Regions from separate parts of the Paenibacillus sp. FA6 genome, predicted to be linked through region 2. Evidence: predicted binding sites of a transcription regulator. Region 2 holds the regulator's gene; each other region holds the start of a gene.

Region 1 (6,769 bases), 220 kb from region 2:
CATAACCATAACCTGAAGGCATATCAAGTTCTTCCCATACTTTTGGCAAGTCTTCCTTCTTGACGCCAATCAGATCCAGCCGCTGCCCACCGGTAACTTTAACAACCTTAACCTCATATTTCAATGAAACATCCGCTATTTTTTTAAGTTCCTCTGGTGTTGTTACACCTCCATACATCCTTGGAATGACCGTATACGTTCCATCTTTTTGGATATTCGCGTTCATTCGTTCGTTGACAAAGCGCGATTCTTTCTCATCTTCATGAGTCTCAGGATTTAACATGTTCAAATAGTAATTGATTGCTGGACGGCACTTAGAGCATCCCTCTTGATTACTCCAACCAAGTACATTCATGACCTCACGAGTTGTAGATAATCCCTTAACCGTAATCTCTGCTACTATTTCATCCCTATCGAGTGCAGTACAACCACAAATGCCTTCTTTAGCCGCTGTCTTGAATCCATCCCCTAGAACATACTGTAGAATTTGCTCAACAACCGGCTTACATCCTCCACATGAACGGGTTGCGCCCGTACAAGCTTTAATTTCATCTACCGTTGTTAGCCCTTGATCTGTAATCACATCGACAATCGCCTTCTTAGTAACGCCATTACATCCGCAAACAATTTCATCGTCTGCCATCGTCTCTATCGATGATTGCTTATTAGCGCCACCACCGCTACATCCAGTTCCCATGATCGTACTATATATATCATCCGTCATTTCAGATTGTTGCTTAATCAATTTTTGTAAATTTGCAGACTCTGTTACATCCCCGAACAGCACAGCGCCGATAATGACATTGTCACGTAGAAGAATTTTCTTATAGGTTCTTTTCCACTCATCTTTAGTAGAAATCACGATATGTTCCGGTCCTTCAACAAACTCACCTGCTGAGAATACGTCGACACCAGAGATTTTCAGCTTCGTTGCCACAATAGAACCTTCATAAGGAGATGTGGCAACTCCGCATATATGCTTAGCCAATACATGTCCTTGTTCAAATAATGGAGCTACGAGCCCATAACATACTCCCCGATGTTCCGTACACTCGCCGACGGAATACACATCTTCCAATGAAGTACGCATATAGTCATCTACAACAATCCCTCGTCCCACTTCCATATTACTAGCTTTGGCAAGTGCTATGTTCGGTTTAATACCTACCGCCATCACAACAAGGTCAGCATCCAATATACTACCGTCACTGAAACGCAACCCACTTACTCGCTCTTCCCCAATTAGCTCTGAGGTTTGTTTACCCATAGCAAATTTTATCCCTTGACGTTCCAATTCTGCCTGCAACATTGAAGAGGCACTACGATCTAATTGGCGTTCCATAATATCTTCCATCAAATGGACAACCGTTACATCCATCCCTAGATTCACTAGCCCTTTTGCCGCCTCCAAACCTAAAAGTCCACCCCCGATGACAGCAGCCTTTTTATACTTCTGAGCAGCATCCATCATCTGGTTACAGTCATTAATATCCCTAAAGCCGATAACGCCTTCTTTATCACTCCCAGGAATCGGTAATATAAAAGGATTTGATCCTGTCGCGATGATGATCTTATCATACGTCTCCGTCATACCATTGTCCGTAGTCACTTTCTTACCTACCGGATCAATATGTGTCACCGTAGTTGTCGTATGCAGTGTAATTTGATTATCTGAATACCAGTTCCAATCATTCAAAACAATATCATCGACCGTCTTACTACCTTCCAGAACGTAGGATAGCATGATCCGGTTATAGTTAGGATGTGGTTCACTACCAAATACCGTAATATCAAATGAATCGCTAAGTTTCAAAATTTGTTCAACTGTACTTATGCCTGCCATTCCATTCCCAATCACCAATAGCTTTTCTTTTTGTTGTTGTTGCATGTTTGGAAACCCTCCTTCTGTGCTCTTCTTGCCTTATTAAATAAAGTATAACAGCTTAAAAAATATAGATTGTGATTTCGTTCACATTATATGTGAATTATATCACAAGTATGTTCACAATTTAAACTATATCCGTATATTTTTAACGTCAATCCGATTGACATGAACAGAAATAGCGAAAAAGGATAGATTTGAAGTCTCAATCTCTATCCTTTTTCGCTGTCCATTAAGCTTGAAAACGTGGAAATAAAATATTATTCTCCAAATGCACATGTTCAAACGTCATTCGCTCTAGTTCTGCTAGTCTTTCATACGTGATACGATATGTAGTACACGCGTGAGCTGGAGGTGTGAAATCATTCGTAATTTCCCTGATCTCTTTTAGAATATCGCCAGCTTGGTCATGCTCATCTTCTAATTGTGCAATTGAATCTTGAAGTTCTTTACTTGCAGACTCTTCAAATTGTTGTTCTAGAGCAACCATTCGAGGGAAGAATCGTTCTTCTTCATCAGCTGTATGCTCAAGTAATTCATCTTTCAATCTTGTATACAGAACGTGCAATTGTGCCAAATGTAGATCTTGATTACCATGAACTCTGTTAACTCTTGTAACATTCTTATATATTTCAGGAAGTTCTTCACGTAAGTAATCATGATGTTTACTCACAATGTAATCAATCAAAGATGGAGAGTCCATTTCTACGAAATTCTTCATTCCATCCTTATCATCGTTTAGACCTGAGTGCTTAGCAGCTAATTGGTTTATCTCTTCTAGTACTTGATCAATGTCCAGACCTCTTTCCTGAACGGCATCCATAAGTGGGCGCTTACCGCCACAACAGAAATCAATCTTATGATCTCGGAAATAATCACTAGCCTTTGGAAACTTTATAACAATATCACTTACGATATGATCAGCGCTGAAAAGAAGAGCTTCAACTGACATGATTAATTCCTCCTAGGTATCTTTTCTAGTCTTACCTATTCAGGCTATACCTAGAAGGACAACAGGGTTGTGATTGTAATCACAAGGGAAATCAAAAAAACCTCATTTCAATAAATAAAAGAGGTTTCAAAGTCGATACTTCCGCTCAATTTCCATTTCGCTTAATCGATCCAACTCTCTGCCCATGATTGGATCTGATCCATAACAGGCTTTAACCCTCTGCCTTTATCCGTTAGTTCATACTCTATTCGCACCGGAGTTTCCGGATATACATGACGAACAAGTATTCCTTCTAATTCCAAATCCTTCATCCGTTCCGATAACATCTTATCACTCATGGAAGGTATTAAATTAGAAATATCTTTAAATCTTTTGGGTCCATTCATCAGTCCTTGAATGATTAATCCATTCCAACGCTTGCCCAAAAAAGAGAAAGCTGTTTCAAATCGTGGACACATCACTATTTGATTAATTTCCATGAACTCTTCACCTCTTTGTAAGTATACTTTGATATCCGTCTCTGCCGAAATATAAGAAATAGAGTATCAAGTAAAACTTATACTTTCTTATATTTTAATTAAATGACATGATCATATCATTAAAAAGCTTTCGATTAGTTAGTATATTTCATTTTACCACATTCATCACTTTTTTAAAACATTCAATTTGGATGTTTAATAATATACTCAGCCTATTTTCAACTTTATTTCTCTAGTTACTATTAAGAAAATTGCCTTTCGGCGTACTTGGTGAAAGAGTTCATATAGTGAAGAAGTTTACATTTACGATGCCAGTGATACATTGTATCGCTAGCAGGTATGAGCTGCGACACCAACACCATCACCAATAGTCACCTTCCGCCTCCACCATTCACTATTAGGTGTAATAAGTACAACTGAATTCAACCCAATCCCTCTAAAGCTAACTTTAGTTGCATGGAGTACATCTAAATTACTGGAAACTCCACTTTTCAGCGTTATCGCCATTTTTAACTGTCCTTTGTACAACTAATTCTCTCTTTCCCTACTTTTACTGCTAATTAAATGTACTTTCTGCATCTATTCTAGCCTCACCTTCACTACCTTCATGCGCGAAGCATTGTTCGTCACTCTAACCTCCCCACTCTATGCCTATTCCACTGGATTACATCCGCAATTTAAGATCTTTCATGGAATATAGATGGAATTTGGTGGCTGTCGTATCGGCTATTCAAGTGATTTCAACACCTCTTATAGACTTTTAAAAATCATAAAGGATAGAGCGGGAAGTCCTCCAAAAAATTCACACTTTATATTATGTGTAAAAAAACGGCTACCTCTCGGTAGCCGCCCTCCATTTACTCTTAGATTAAATGGTATTTCTATACCCACCACATATCGCCAAGTGGCTCTTCAATGAGAACTTGTTGAAGATTCTCCACAGCCTTAGAGAAGCCTTCCTCAACGGACATCAGACCATCCTCATGTTCAATACTTACGACGTAATCATAACCAACTAAACGCAACGCGCTCATGATATCAGCCCATGTTTTGATGTCATGACCATAACCTACGCTACGGAACTGCCAAGCGCGATCAAGCATTTTCTCATAGGATTGCATGTCTGTAAGACCATGTTTATTCACATTAATTGGATCAATCACCGTATCCTTTGCATGGAAATGGTGAATCGCTCCTTCACGACCTAGAATGTGTATAGCCTGTACTGGATCAATACCTTGCCACCACATATGACTTGGATCTAGGTTGGCACCAATCGTCTCACCCGCTGCTTCACGTAGACGAAGAAGAGTAGCTGGTGTATGCACGGAGAATCCTCCATGAAGCTCAAGTCCGATTTTTACATGATGCTCTTTAGCAAATTTAGCTTGTTCAGTCCAATAAGGAATGACCTTATTCTCCCATTGCCATTTCAATATCTCTTGATAATCATTCGGCCAAGGTGCAACCGGCCAGTTCGGATATTTAGCATCCTCGTGGTCACCAGGGCATCCTGAGAAAGTATTCACCACAGGTATTTCAAGCTTCTCAGCAAGTAGAACCGAATTCACGAAATCATCGTGATCCGCCTTCGCTAGATGCTTCTGTGGGTGAAGCGGATTACCATGACAGCTAAGTGCACTGATCGTAAGTCCACGTGATTCTACTGCTCTTTTGAAATTCTTAAGCTCTGTCTCATTGTTCAGTAGATCTGCTGGATTACAGTGTGCATTGCCCGGATTTCCACCCGATCCGATTTCAACAGCCTTCAGACCCTTTGAAGCTACATAGTCTAACGCATCCTCTAACTTACGACCACCAAACAACACCATAAATACTCCTAATTTCATTGTTACTCCCCCTTATTCTCATTCATACTTCATAATAATATAGATTTTTTAAACTTTATTCAAAGTATACAGCTTTACCTGTCTTAGCAGATTCGTAGATAGCTTCTAAAATTTCAGTTACTACCAGTGCTTGTTCAGGTGTAACGACAGGATCTGTATCTTCAATAACCGCTTGCAACCATAATCTTGCTTCACGATCTGAATCAGTTTCTGTTTCTCCTGAATAGAACGCAACGCCACCAGCGCCTAAATCAACTTTTGTCTCATATAGACGGCTTAAGTTCTCACCATTAATGGTCAGACCATCTTTCATATCTGCTCCACCTTCAGTACCCGCAAGTATCGTCTGCGCTTCGCTGAAATCACGTATATTCAAGGCCCAGCTTGATTCAAGCACGATAGTAGCTCCATTCTCCATCGTAATGAAACCAAAGGCAGAATCTTCTACTTTGAATTCTTCTGGGTTCCATGGTCCGAAAGCATTCGCTGCATTCTCGCGATGTCCAAGCTTGTGGAAAGTTGATCCCATAACGCTTTTCGGTTTGTAATTATCCATCAACCATAATGTCAAATCAAGTGCATGCGTACCGATATCGATAAGTGGACCCCCACCTTGCTTCTCTTCATCAAGGAATACACCCCAAGTTGGAACAGCACGACGGCGAGTTGCCAATGCCTTACCATAGTACACTTCACCTAGCTCACCATTCTCACACAATTGCTTCAAATGTTGGCTATCATTACGGAATCTATTCTGATATCCAATCGTAAGCTTTTTACCTGTACGCTTTGCAGCTTCTAGCATTTCTCTTGCTTGTGCTGCTGTTTTGGCCATTGGCTTTTCACACATGACATGTTTACCTGCTTCAAGCGAAGCAACCGAGATTTCGGAGTGAGAATCATTCGGCGTACATACGTGAATAACATCAATACTTCCATCTTTAAGCAACTCGCGGAAATCAGTATATACTTTGGCACCTTCAACACCATATTTCTCTGCAGCTTTGTCTGCACGTTCTTGAATGATGTCGCAAAAAGCTACCAATTCTGCATTGGATTGTTTCGCAAGACTCGGTAAATGTTTACCTGTAGCAATTCCTCCGCAACCAATAATTCCAATTTTTAATGTTTTAGACATGTATGATTCCCCCATCTTTCATGTAGTCTTTTATCCAATTCATACTTGTAGCAATACTCTCAAGAGGTGGGTTCAGACAGAAATCTTGTTCTACTATAATCCATTCTGCCCCTACTTGATCAGCAGCTTCAGCAATGGCAGCTAGATTGACTTCACCTTGTCCAAATTCAACAGTTAGTGGAGAGCCATCCTCTTGTCTCTTTACATCTTTCCAGTGAACAAGCGGTAACCTACCCGTATATTTATGAATATACTCTACAGCGTCAAAGCCTGCAAAGTGCACCCAGCATGTATCCATTTCCACTTGAAGTAAAGTTGCTGGCACTGCTTCATACATTGCATCAAATACAGTCTTGTCACCATAAGACTCCGTGAATTCGAAATCATGATTATGATACAGAAGAACCATATCTTGTTCTTTACACTTCTCACCAATGATTTTAAGTTTTGCGAATACATCATCCCATT
Region 2 (6,769 bases):
AATATTCACACCAATATAGACGAGAAAGATAAGTAGAACCGGCGCAAATCCGATCAATATTTCTTTGCTCCACTTAGGCATTGTTCCACACCCCCAATACTCCTGGCTCGCGTGGCAGAATAATAAACTTACTGCCCTCTCCATCGGTTAGACTGACATACACGTTCTTAGCATCCATTTCAGTTGTCACTTTTACAGTTGTATTGTGTTCCATCTTGTTTAATTTCTCAACAATCTGTGTATATTGTCTATTCTCCATAGCTTCTGCGACAGGGAACATCGCCTGATCCCAGAACTCATCTAATGTATCGTTGGAGTGATCAACCACATCGAGCTTTAACATCCTTTTCCCAATGATAGATTTCCCCTCAGTCGTAAGTTGTTGAACTAATCCTGATATTTTCGTCCCAGGTATAACATCAAGCTTCACAACGACCTCATTACGGGTAATTTCCAGTTGGTACTCATTAACACCCACATATTCCTTAACTATATTTTGAAGCGGATTCTGCTGAGCTATCTGCCGATAACCGAACCACCCACCAAATAAGAGCGCACCTGAAATGACCACCGTTAGTGCAACCGGAATAATTCGTAACTTCATATAACTATCTCCCTTCGCGAGTCATTCTGGGTATTCATGTATGATATCGCTACTTCGTACATCATCTATTCTTTCCTGCCGGTATTGATTATGGTTTAGAACCTAATAATATGAGTATATCAATTCGTATATATTTCCTGCATGAATTAGTATATCATATCGTATACACTTATTTTCTGAGAATATATGTATTTGTTAATAATGTCACTAGGATTACGACATTCGCCTTCACCAATCACACAGTTGCATAAAGCGCACTTAAATTCGAACGAATCATCATAAAGCTAACTTTAGTTGCATTCATGGTATCTAGTTACTGGACAAACCCACTTTTCATCGTTTTCGCCACTTTTAACTGCCATTATTACATCTATTTCTGCTGCACCGTACTTTTCCCATCAATTAAGTGACCATACTGCAACTGTTCCTCTCACCGCGCAATCAGAGCCCATCTGAACTCGTCAGATCCCAAAACAAACAATAAAACCAGCCGAATCATCCTAAAAGAATGGCTCAGCTGGTTTATTGATTTAACGGTTTGGCAATGTAAATTGTTCGCCTATTTGTGTACCATCACTAAATCGATAGAAGCGATAATTATAATGATCCTGTTCTTTGTAAAATAGCTGCCAGACAGCAGTTCCATTGAATAAGCCAAGTTGCAAATGAGTTTCTTTCATATTTGAAAGTTCCTTTTCGATAAGAAGTATCATTTGACTTTTGGATAATCCATCCTTCAATAGTTCACTTCGAATCGCTCTAGGAGTATCATTCACTTCGTAATCACTCGTTAATGGAACCCAGACAATTATATTCTGATCGACTTGATCCTTACCTTCGATAACCCAGACGACATTGTTCCAGACCGATTTGGAGGTACGAGTAACATGAATTAATTCACTATGCTGCTTCGCTGCAGCAATAGCCATATCTTCTTGTTTCCATTGATCCTGCATAATGTATATGTAATAGCGAAAGAGTCCGAATAGCAGAACGATCACGACCGCAATACTTAACCAAATGATCTTCTTCTTGTTCATGTTCATGCTCTTGTTCTTGATATTAATCTTCTTCAACCTGAACTTCCTTTCTTCAGGAATAAGGAATAACTCACACCTTAACGGTTGAGTAAGCCCTCGAAAGCAGATTGCGCTTCATGGTGTATACGTTCTTCGTCTAGAGTAAGACAAACACCATTCTTCACAACTTGCTTACCATCAACCCATACATGTTCTACATCTTTGGCACTCGCAGAATAGATTGAGTGTGAGATGAAATCGGTATGTGGTAAGAAATGAGCCTGATCCGTATTCAGTGCGATGAAATCTGCCTTCATGCCCGGAGCCAACCTTCCTACTGTATCTAGAAACAACGACTTCGCACCATATATTGTACCCATCCGCAGTGCCTCAGCAGCCGGAATAGCTGTTGGATCACCAGAAACCCCTTTGTGAATGAGAGCAGCAAGCCGCATCTCTTCAAACATATCCAGATTGTTATTACTTGCCGGACCATCTGTTCCAAGCGATACAGGCACTCCTGCCTTCAAGAGGTCTGTTACACGCGCGATACCGCTCGCAAGCTTCAAGTTACTTCCTGGATTATGTGATACGCCAACTTGATGGGTTGCTAGTATCTCGATCTCTTCATCATTTAGGTGCACACCGTGTGCAACAATCGAAGGACGTGTAAACATGCCAAGCTTCTCTAAATGTTGAACAGGTCGAAGACCATAATCCGCTACATTCTGCGCTACTTCGCTCAACGTCTCGGACATATGTGTATGCATCGGCAGATCAAGATCATGTGCAGCTTGGACAAACTTCTCGAAGTAATCTGGAGGGCAAGTATAAGGTGCATGAGGCGACATCATCGTCGTGATTCTACCCTCTGCTTGACCGTTCCAATTTTTCGCAAAAGTGATCGCTTCCTGAAGTTTATGTTGTTGGACTTCCGCAGAACAGAATCCGATAACACCTCTAGTTAGCACGCCACGAATTCCGGATTCTTGAACCACTTTAGCTACTTGATCCATTTGATCATACATATCTAGAAAAGTCGTTGTGCCACCTTTAAGCATTTCCAACACAGATAAGGATGTTCCCCAATAGACATCTTCAGAAGTGAATTTCTCTTCCATTGGCCACATTTTTTCCTGCAACCATACTTGTAGAGACAGATCGTCGCCATAACCTCTAAGCAATGACATAGCAGCATGCCCATGTGTATTCACAAGACCTGGTAAGAATAAGAGATGACTCCCATCCACTACCGGAATGTCCTCACCAACTACCGGCATGTCTTCACCAATATACGTAATCAAGTCATCCTCTACGAGCATATAACCTTTCAATACAGGCTGTTCATTGTTCAGAACAGCAAACGTACCATTCTTAATGATCCACTTCTGCGCTTTGTCGTTCACCATCGTCTGAATCTCCCTTTCCATTAACCAAGTAATACGCAAGGCTAAGCATATCCGTAGTGAAATCAGCTGCATGAATACGAACATGCGCTGGGGCCTTTAATATCGTTGGAGCGAAATTCAATATGGCTCCAATTCCTGCTTCAATCAATTTATCAGCAACCTCCTGAGCTTCTTGCTCAGGAACTGTAATGATTCCAATTCGAATATTATACTTCTTAATCGTATCGAAGAGTTCCTCCATAGGTTGAACTTCCAATGTGTTAATATGTGTTCCAACCTTTGTTGGATATGCATCAAATACGGCGACAATCTTTAAATTCTCTTTCAGATAAGCATTATAATTGGATAATGCATGTCCTAGATTACCCGCACCTACCAGAACGACATTGATCTGTTGATCCAAATTAAGTATATGTCGTATTTTCTCTATTAAATAAGCCACGTCATAGCCAATACCTTTTCTGCCGAAATCGCCAAAGTATGCAAGATCTTTACGAATTTGTGCAGGGTTCAAATCAAGCCTTTGACCTAATTCCTGTGAGGAAACTGTAGCTACTTCCCGTCTCTGAAGTTCCGTTAGATAACGTAAATAAATGGGTAATCTGCGTACAACAGCTTCTGAAATTTTATCAGATTTCATTTTTGCTCCTCCTAATGAATAGCTAATACATTGATCAAGGACGCTGTCCGTCTTCTAGCCATTCCGAAATTCTTGAAACCATTTGATGGGTCGGCATATGTTCCATCTTGGGACCAGGTAATGAATACAGGAAATACTTCCCGTAATAAGATTCAATCACACGTGTATCATACACAATGACGATTCCCCGATCACTCGCCGTACGCACTAATCGTCCAAATCCTTGTTTGAAGCGAATAACCGCTTGAGGTACTGACAGTTTCATGAAAGGATTTTTCTTTTGTTGCTGTAAAAGTTCACTCTTCGCCTCCACAAGTGGATGATTAGGAGGTTGAAAAGGAAGTCGGACAATCGCTAAACAAGTCAATGCTTCTCCTGGGATATCTACCCCTTCCCAGAAACTGTTCGTTCCTAGAAGTACCGAGGCACTACTATCTTGGAAACGGCGGATCAACTTACTTCGGCTCCCATTGTCTACACCTTGTCCTAGTACGGCAATATCCGTTGAAGAAAGAGCTTTACTTAAAGGCTCATAGACTTGACGAAGCATGCGATAAGAAGTGAACAATACTAACATTCGACCCTGTGTAACGATAGCCGTTTCAGCCAGTGATTTGACAAGTGTTTCGACGAAGAGTGCATCACCTATACTCCCCTTCACACTTGGGAAATCACGCGGGATGATCAGCAATGCCTGATCTCGATAACGAAAAGGAGACGGCAACTGAACAGTTACTAGCTGGTCTTGATCCGAGGCTTCTTGAAGCCCCAAGTTTTCAATCATATACTGAAAAGATTTGTCGATTGACAACGTAGCGGAAGTTAGAATAATGCTTTTCTTTTTATCAAAGAATACTTCCTTTAGCTGCTGGCTTACATCTACAGGAACCGCATACATTTGTAGAGATTTACTCCGGTAGTGACCATTAGCCTCCATCCAGTATACATTTCCTGCATCGTTAAGTGATATGAAGAAATGTAAGTCTTCACGCTGGGATGCTAAATCTTTCACAAGACCACTGATGTCCGTAAGCAGACTCTCGAAATTAAAATCCTCCAGATTTTCTCTGATTTCATTTATCATTTTGTCTGAACTACGAATGACTTCGCCTAGCGTTACATAAATCTGATTCTCTATTTCTTTCAGCACTTCCCAATCCTTCGGTTTCTTGGAAGGCTGTAAGCGTAGCACGAACTGTCCCGTATCCCCTGGGGCAGCATCACTTCGCTCAGGTAACAGAGCAAATAGCATATCGCTTAGTCTATCCCAATGTTCCTTCACGTCGACTAAATCACCACTCATACGATCCGTCAATAGAGCCCAGTCGGCAGCCTTCTCATCGTTTGAAGAATGTAGCTGTTGTCGAAGAACAGGGAATTGACCATTCCTGTTATCTTTGTAAAGTCGCGATAAAGTGTGGATCACATTGAAATACCTCATATGAAGGCCTAAGTGTTTACCGGCAACTTCCTCCAAATGATGCGCTTCATCAATAACTAAATACTCGTAAGCAGGCAATAGCTGATGTCCTGCCTTTATATCTGTGAACAGCTTCGAATGATTGGTAATCACTACATCTGCTATACCTGCTTCATGCTTTGCACGATGGTAATAACATTTACGAAACCATGGACAGGCACGTCCTAAGCAAGAATCCGAGTCACTGGACACGGTTTCCCAGAAATCCCCACCGCGAGCTCCTAGATTCAGTTCTTCATCGTCACCTGTCTCTGTCTGTGTTAACCACACAATCATTTGTGCGGCTAAGATCAAGTCCTCTTTAGGATTTGTAAAGTCCCGTCTATTTATTTTATGTTCAAATTTTCTCAAACACAAATAATGTTGTCTCCCCTTGAAAATTGCTGCTTTGAAGGGGAAAGGAACAACTTGAGTCAATAGTGGTATATCTCGCTCTCGCAACTGCTCCTGAAGGTTAATCGTATGCGTGCTTACCATGACTTTCTGTTCACGCTTCACACTCTGATAAATAGCCGGAATTAAGTACCCTAGAGATTTCCCAGTTCCTGTTCCCGCTTCAATAAGAAGATGCTTCTCTTGATCAAGTGCATTCATTACCTCAGTGAACATCATACTTTGTGATTCGCGAGCTTCATACTGTGGCATAATCGAGCGGAGCCCTTCCTCAATCTGAGCAAGATACTCCGGGAAATCGACATTCTTCAGAGGGTTATCATCTGCATCATCCCGCGGCGTTGATATATCCGTCCAATCTTCAACAGCCAAAGCTAATTGGCGATAAAATGTATGACTCTCCAGATCCTGTGCAGGCTCCTTCTCTTTCTCCCTACACAGCGCGTCGAAATACCAAGCTAAATCACTGTCCTCATCCATAAATAGCTCACTTAGGCGCTGTAAAGTAATCAGTGGAAGACTAACCAATTCATCCAAACATTTCAACAATACATGCGCAGTAGCTAGCGCGTCACTATCCGCTTGATGGGGTCGATCATGCTGAATACCGAATTGCGAGGATACAAGCCCTAATTGATAGGTCGTTAATGACGGAAAACATATTTTAAGAAAATCAATGGTATCAAGCAGCCGTCCCGCGTATGGCAAATAACCACATCGATCAAGTGAGTTCTGTAAGAAATTGAAATCGAATGCGATATTATGGCCTACCAAAACAACGTCATCTAATAAGGGAACTAACTCCATCATCATTTCTTCTAAGGAAGGAGCGTTCTCAACGTCACTATTGGAAATTCCAGTTAAATTACTAATAAAAGGAGGAATGGGGATACCCGGATTAACGTAAGATCCGTATACACGAGATATCGATTGATCTTCCTCAATAATGGCAAGTCCTACTTGAATGATCTCATCACCGGGTTGGTTACCAGTAGTTTCAAAATCCAATACAGCAAATTTCATGTTCTATTATTCCCTTTCAATCCAGTCTCTTTTACAGCATAACAGAAGTTCTCATTTTATTCATTAATTTGAGGTGCAAAAAAGGCGATGCCCCGTCGCTCACGCTTAGCAGGCATCGCTTCATTACGTTCATCCAGTTAATTCAATGAAATGAGCTGACTTCCATATTGGAGTTGACCACGGTTGTCGTTGCACACTTGT
Region 3 (6,769 bases), 2.9 Mb from region 2:
ATTTCCCTAAGCGCTTCAAATACCCAAACGAAAGACTTAGAGGAATTAACACGTATTATTGAGAATCAAGTTAAACCTGAATTGGAGAAGCTGGCAGGTGTAGCTTCCGTAAGTATATCAGGACAATACGTCAGAGAAGTTCAACTGAGATTTAACGAGTCCAAAATGGCCGAACTAGGTCTTAACCAAGATACCGTTAAAGGTATCGTCCAAGGCTCGTCACTCCGTGTACCCCTTGGTTTATATAACTTAGAAGAATCTGAGAAGGCCGTCGTCGTAGATGGTAACATCATTGAACTAGACGATTTGAAGAATCTTGCGATTCCTGTCATTCCGAACATGGATAACTCAGCACAAGGTCAAGGTAACCCTGCCCTTAGCGAAGCTGCTGGAGCCAGCACACAGAATCTGACCGCAAGTGTTGCTAGCGGCATTCCGACAATTAAGCTCAGCGAGATTGCCGATATTCAAGTTATTGGTTCAGCAGAGTCCATCTCTCGTACCAATGGTGTTGAATCGATCGGGCTGTCCATTGTAAAAGACAATGACGCCAACACCGTCGATGTCGTCAATGCCGTTAAAGATAAATTGGTCGAGCTAAAGGCAAGTTATCACGGGCTTGAACTGATCACGTTGCTCGATCAAGGTAAACCTATTGAAGATTCTGTAAACACCATGCTTAGTAAAGCAATATTTGGAGCATTATTTGCAGTTATCATCATCCTGATCTTCCTACGTAACATTCGTTCGACGATCATATCCGTTATCTCGATTCCGTTGTCACTTCTAGCTGCCGTACTTATCTTGTGGCAAATGGATATTACGCTAAATATGATGACTTTAGGTGCCATGACTGTTGCCATAGGTCGCGTTATTGATGACTCCATTGTCGTCATAGAGAATATCTATCGGCGACTTGCTGATACGAGCGAGAAACTGCGCGGTCGTGAATTAATCCGTGAGGCAACAGCAGAAATGTTCGTTCCCATCATGTCATCTACCATCGTAACCATCGCTGTCTTCCTACCGCTGGCATTTGTAAGCGGCATGGTTGGAGAGTTATTCCTACCATTTGCGTTAACCATGGTATTTGCACTGCTCGCTTCACTTGTTATTGCCATTACCATTGTACCCATGCTTGCACATACACTCTTCAAAAAGGGTATCTCAACGAAGAGACGTGCTCATAAAGAAGAGCTAGGGCGCCTTGCTAAGGGATATCAACGTATTCTGAATTGGTCCCTTTCTCATAAAGCGATCACCTTCGGTTCTGCTGTTCTTCTACTTGCAGGCAGCATCATGTTATATCCATTAATCGGCACTAGCTTCATGCCGGATCAGACAGATAAGTTCACCATGGTGACCTATTCACCTAAACCAGGAGATCAACTGGATGTTGTCGAGCAACGCGCCTTGAGTGCTGAGAAATTGATTCTTAATCAACCAGGCGTAGAGAAAATGCAGTATTCCATTGGCGGTGCTAATCCGATGGGTGGTGCTAGCTCATCCAACTCAGGTCTATTCTATATTGAATACAACTCCGATACCAAGAACTTCGAAGATGTCCAGAAACAACTTGTCGAAGATCTTCAACAAGAAATTCCTGATGGTACATGGTCATCTTTAGATATGACGGGCGGAATGCTCGGAAGTGGACTCAGTGTTAGCGTATTTGGAGATAGCTTAGAGGATATTAAGCCCGTGTCCGATGAAATTCTGAGACTTGTAGAAGAGGATACGACTCATTTTGAAAAAGCAAAGAGTAGTCTATCTGCTTCCTATGATCAATACACGATTGTAGCTGATCAGGAGAAGTTAAGCTCACTAGGTCTTACTGCTGGGCAGATTGCTATGAAGCTAAGCCCTGTTCGTGAGCGTCCGGTTCTAACTGAAATTGAAGTTGAGGACAAAACCTACAAGGTTTATATCGAAACTGACAGCTCTGTCTACAAGACGATACATGAGATTGCTGATGAGAAGATTATGTCTCCTCTAGGCATCGAAGTTGCAATCAAGGATGTAGCTAAGATTGAAAAGGGACATTCTCCGAACACCATCACACGTACCGATAGTAAGATGGTTGTCTCCGTGTCAGCTAATATCTTGACTGCCGATGTTGGTAAAGCTTCCACAAGCTTACAAAACAAAGTAAATGCCATCGAGAAGCCTGATGGTGTCGAGATTAAGTTCGGTGGTTCAACAGAACAAATCAATGATACATTTACACAACTTGGTCTTGCGATGTTAGCAGCCATTGCGGTTGTATACTTTGTACTCGTTGTCACCTTCGGTGGAGGTCTTGCACCGTTTGCAATTCTCTTCTCTTTACCATTCACAGTTATCGGTGCTCTTGTTGGATTACTGATTACTAAGGAGACACTCAACGTATCCTCTCTAATGGGTGCATTGATGCTCATAGGGATCGTTGTAACCAATGCGATCGTACTCATCGACCGCGTTATTCGCAAAGAGAAGGAAGGTCTATCTACTCGTGAAGCCTTGCTTGAGGCAGGAGCAACTCGCCTTCGTCCAATACTTATGACTGCACTCGCCACCATTGGTGCATTGCTGCCACTTGTTGTTGGATTGGAAGACAGTGCTGGAATCATTTCACGCGGACTCGGAATTACCGTCATTGGTGGTCTGATCAGTTCTACACTACTGACGCTAGTTATCGTACCTATTGTGTATGAATTCCTGATGAAATTCAGCAAACCTAAAGTACTAGACTAAGATAGCTATCATCCATATTGAATCAACAAAGGACGTATCCCCTTTTCCTTATGAAATGGAGGTACGTCCTTTTACTTTATTTAAAAATATAAAAAAGCCGACTCCCGTTCGCGCTTAAGGAATCAGCTTATAGACCTCTTGATATACTTCGTGATCAAAAAATGTCTTTTTGAAAAACCTCTACTAGGAAAGATTCTCTCTCCATGAGCGCAACATGATCATATCATACGGAATAAAGTCTCTCAGAATACTTCCTATAGCTGTATACACTGAGCTTTGTGCTAGACACATTAAATCTTCACCGAAGGTTGGAATCCACTGTATTAGATGTTCATCTAGGAAGCGAATCTGATCATCAATTAATTCTAATTGTGCAGTTCTGATTCGTCGATCATCTGATGTTCGTTCAGCGAGAATAGCCATGTACTCAAGCTCGAGCGAAATATTATCGTCCTGTTCATGGTTCAACTTATTGAATGCAATGCCTGACTGAACATACATCTCACGAACATTCGCAGTACAATCCACCTTCTTCTCTCTCAGCCTACTCACATAATCACTTTCACATAGCGAACGGAATATGGGGCGCATACAGTGAAATAAACGTTGGTACTCTTCCTTCTCCACTTCACAGATCTTAACAAGTTGACCCGGCATAATATTAGATAAGTAGTTCTTCAACAGCTGACCGCCTTCTGTTAACAGAATTTCCTCCCTAGTAACCATATGCTGCCGCCATTGTGCAACGAGTGACAAGCTTGGAGGACTCCCCAAGAAATCTATAAGCAATTGATATACCCAGCCTCTACCTTGCTTCCAGCGTACACATTCTTCAGTATCCTTAACAAGTTCCATGGTTAGTAACACAGAGTGCAACCCCCTTTATGTACTATCAATGAGTCGAGACGATACAATAAACATCATTTATTTGTTCTTTAAAAGGATAACGCTTTCTTATATATTCATAATACATCAAATGTTATATATTTCATGTGACAATTTTCACACCTCAGTATGGATATCTTTTTAAAAGTAGAAACGCCTATGCCATCCTTTTTCAAAGAGTTTATGCTTCCGATCCTAGCGATACTTCGTATCACTTTGAGGCACCCGTTTCAGCAGAAATATAAGGAATAGAGTATCAAGTGAAACTTATACTTTCTTATTATTTCAAAAAAAATGATTCCCATCACTGACGGAAATCATATCAATAGATACTCCGGCATACGATTACTAGGGGGAATCGTCACCTTATAAACATATAGTACCTTATTTTGTAAGCGCTTACCACTATTTTTAATTAGTTTTCTCCTATTTTCCCCTCTAAATCATAAATTTATGTTGATATGGAAATTTGTTGGTTTGAATCCCCTTTCAACACATGTTAAAGTGGAATGGTTAATCTAATCACCATAAATAACCATTAGCGATTCGTATTTAGGATGATCGATGGTCTCGAGTGTAATAGAGCTTGACTATTCATCCTATGGAAAGGAATGTCGATATTGAATGAACCCATAGAAACCAAATCATCCTTAACGTCACTTAGACTTTTCAATTTCTTCCTATACGGTTCCATGGTCATCTTCACTAGCTTTTTTCAACTGTACCTTCAGGATGTAGGCATGACGAAATTCGAAATTGGTAGCCTTATGGCACTTGGACCCTTTGTCTCCTTGTTTGCTAATCCCTTTTGGAGAAGCTGGGGTGACCGTTTGCATAATATGAGACGTATTATCGTCATCATGTTGAGTGGAACCGTGTTGCTGATACAGTTTGTCTTCCAAGCTGATAGCTATCCAATGGTGTATTTAACAATGACCTTATTCTTTTTCTTTCAAACACCTATATTCTCTCATAGCAACAGTCTTATACTAGGATATATTCAGGATACACCGCGTAAATTTGGTTCTTTCCGCATATGGGGGTCTATTGGTTGGGCAATAACCGCCATTGCTGCAGGGCAAATTCTTGATTGGACGGGTATATCACAAGTATCAACCTTATTTACTACTCTTCTGATCTTGGCCATTGGGGCGGTTATGTTTCTCCCCCCTTTGCATCGCTCTTCCCATACACCCACGTTACATTTCAAAGGGTTTGCAACGATTATGACCAATCGATACTTTCTTTCCTTTATCCTTCTAGGTGTTCTAGTATCCGTCCCGAATGCTATGAATAATACATTTATGTCATTATATATAACAGAAATTGGAGGATCCAAGCGAATGGTTGGATTGGCAGTACTCCTGTCTTCTTTGTTCGAAATGGGTATGTTCTTCTTGTTCGATCGCTTCATGAAACGTAAAATATCATGGTTATTTGGTTGCCTTGCCCTAGTAAGTCTGCTCTTCAGTCTGCGTTGGCTTCTCATGGCTGAGGCTACACTTCCATTAGAGGTCGCTGCCATTCAAGTCCTGCACTGTGTTACCTTCGGCGGATTCTTCTATGTCGGAACCCAGCTTACGATGCTGTTGATCCCTCGTCCCTTTCGTGCAACGGGTCAAGCCGTCTACACGCTCTCATGGAGTGGTCTCTCAGGCGTTATCGGTGGATTAGTCGGTGGATGGCTATTTCAAAACTTTGGCGCCGAGGCCATGTATCAGACGGGGATGCTTTTCTCCTTAATCGGTGCCGCTGGCTTCGCTCAGATCTGGTCACTCATTCGAAAACATGGTTATGAATTACCTGGTACTATCCACGAAGCGGATCCTGATGAGGATCCAATCTATTAGTGTCATAGAACTTCCTTATCATTGAACAAGCATAAAATAGCCCGCAGACAGATCACTGCGGGCTGGTTTATGCTTATTAGATCATTTCTTTATTTCGTTATTGGGAATGAACTCTTAAGCGAGACGACACGGTTAAATACCGGATGTCCTGGCGTCGAGTACTTGGAATCTACGTTAAAGTAACCATGGCGGAAAAATTGGAACTTATCCTGCGCTACCACATCTTTCATCCCCGGTTCTATATAGCCTTGGATGATTTCCATTGAATTCGGATTGATCTGATCAAGGAACGTCTTCTCTTGTGTCTCATCAACCGACTCTTCCGCTTCCTCGTCCAATATAAGCGGTTCATACAAACGGAATTCAGCAGGAACGGCTTGACTTGCCTCGACCCAATGGATCGTCCCTTTCACTTTACGTCCAGTAAATCCACTACCGCTCTTTGTCTCAACGTCGTAGGTACAATGAATTTCGATAACATGACCTTCTTCATCCTTGATCACTTCATTGCATTTAATGAAATAAGCATTCTTCAGCCTGACTTCATTACCAGGGAATAGTCGGAAGTATTTGTTCGGTGGATTCTCCATGAAGTCCTCTTGCTCAATATATATTTCCCGAGAGAATGGAATTTGACGATTACCCATTTCAGGATTCTCGCTATTATTCTCCGCTTCCAGATGCTCTACTTGACCCTCTGGATAGTTGGTAATCACTACTTTGAGTGGATTCAATACCGCCATCGTACGAGGTGCTTTCATCTTCAGATCTTCGCGGATAAAATGTTCCATCATTTGTCGATCTACGACACCTTGGCTCTTAGAGATACCTGTCTCATAAATAAAGCTACGGATCGCCTCAGGTGTGTATCCCAGACGACGCAGACCTGAGATCGTTGGCATCCGCGGATCATCCCAGCCATCCACATGATGTTGATCCACAAGTAACTTCAGCTTCCGTTTACTCGTTAGGGTCTGTCCCACGTTCAAACGACCGAATTCATATTGATGAGGAATATTTGGCATTTCGCATTCTGCTACAACCCAATCATAGAAAGGTCGTTGATCTTCAAATTCCAACGAACAAAGGGAATGTGTTATCGCTTCAATAGCATCCTCTAATGGATGGGCGAAAGTATACATCGGATAGATACACCATTTATCCCCTGTGTTGTGATGATGAGTGTGCGAAATTCGGTAAATTACCGGATCACGCAAGTTAATATTAGGCGACGACATATCAATTTTGGCACGTAATACTTTTGCACCATCGCTAAACTCGCCAGCACGCATCCCCTCAAA

What was found. Region 2 encodes Rex, which represses fermentation and respiration genes when NADH is low (regulators of the CRP and FNR family bind a similar motif). Its sites were predicted from a motif close to TTGTGAAATATTTCACAA; they were not measured.
Region 1: the regulator Rex is predicted to act here: its motif matches at 2,902-2,919, upstream of ric (iron-sulfur cluster repair di-iron protein).
Region 3: the regulator Rex is predicted to act here: its motif matches at 3,724-3,741, upstream of ACP8HI_RS24895 (TorD/DmsD family molecular chaperone).

What each region holds. Positions count from the first base shown of each region.
Region 1 covers NZ_CP188820.1:2,700,880-2,707,648, forward strand. Annotated here, with positions in the region: gene nirB (nitrite reductase large subunit NirB) at 1-1,888, opposite strand, end outside; gene ric (iron-sulfur cluster repair di-iron protein) at 2,115-2,834, opposite strand; gene ACP8HI_RS12785 (winged helix-turn-helix transcriptional regulator) at 2,996-3,313, opposite strand; gene ACP8HI_RS12790 (hypothetical protein) at 3,644-3,820, opposite strand; gene ACP8HI_RS12795 (sugar phosphate isomerase/epimerase family protein) at 4,195-5,163, opposite strand; gene ACP8HI_RS12800 (Gfo/Idh/MocA family protein) at 5,219-6,301, opposite strand; gene ACP8HI_RS12805 (sugar phosphate isomerase/epimerase family protein) at 6,294-6,769, opposite strand, start outside.
Region 2 covers NZ_CP188820.1:2,484,461-2,491,229, forward strand. Annotated here, with positions in the region: gene ACP8HI_RS11605 (AAA family ATPase) at 1-81, opposite strand, end outside; gene ACP8HI_RS11610 (hypothetical protein) at 74-604, opposite strand; gene ACP8HI_RS11615 (cell wall elongation regulator TseB-like domain-containing protein) at 1,135-1,680, opposite strand; gene ACP8HI_RS11620 (amidohydrolase) at 1,722-3,032, opposite strand; gene ACP8HI_RS11625 (redox-sensing transcriptional repressor Rex) at 2,998-3,672, opposite strand; gene dinG (ATP-dependent DNA helicase DinG) at 3,707-6,568, opposite strand; gene ACP8HI_RS11635 (tetratricopeptide repeat protein) at 6,706-6,769, opposite strand, start outside.
Region 3 covers NZ_CP188820.1:5,545,375-5,552,143, reverse strand. Annotated here, with positions in the region: gene ACP8HI_RS24900 (efflux RND transporter permease subunit) at 1-2,733, shown strand, start outside; gene ACP8HI_RS24895 (TorD/DmsD family molecular chaperone) at 2,917-3,600, opposite strand; gene ACP8HI_RS24890 (MFS transporter) at 4,230-5,468, shown strand; gene ACP8HI_RS24885 (glutamine--tRNA ligase/YqeY domain fusion protein) at 5,558-6,769, opposite strand, start outside.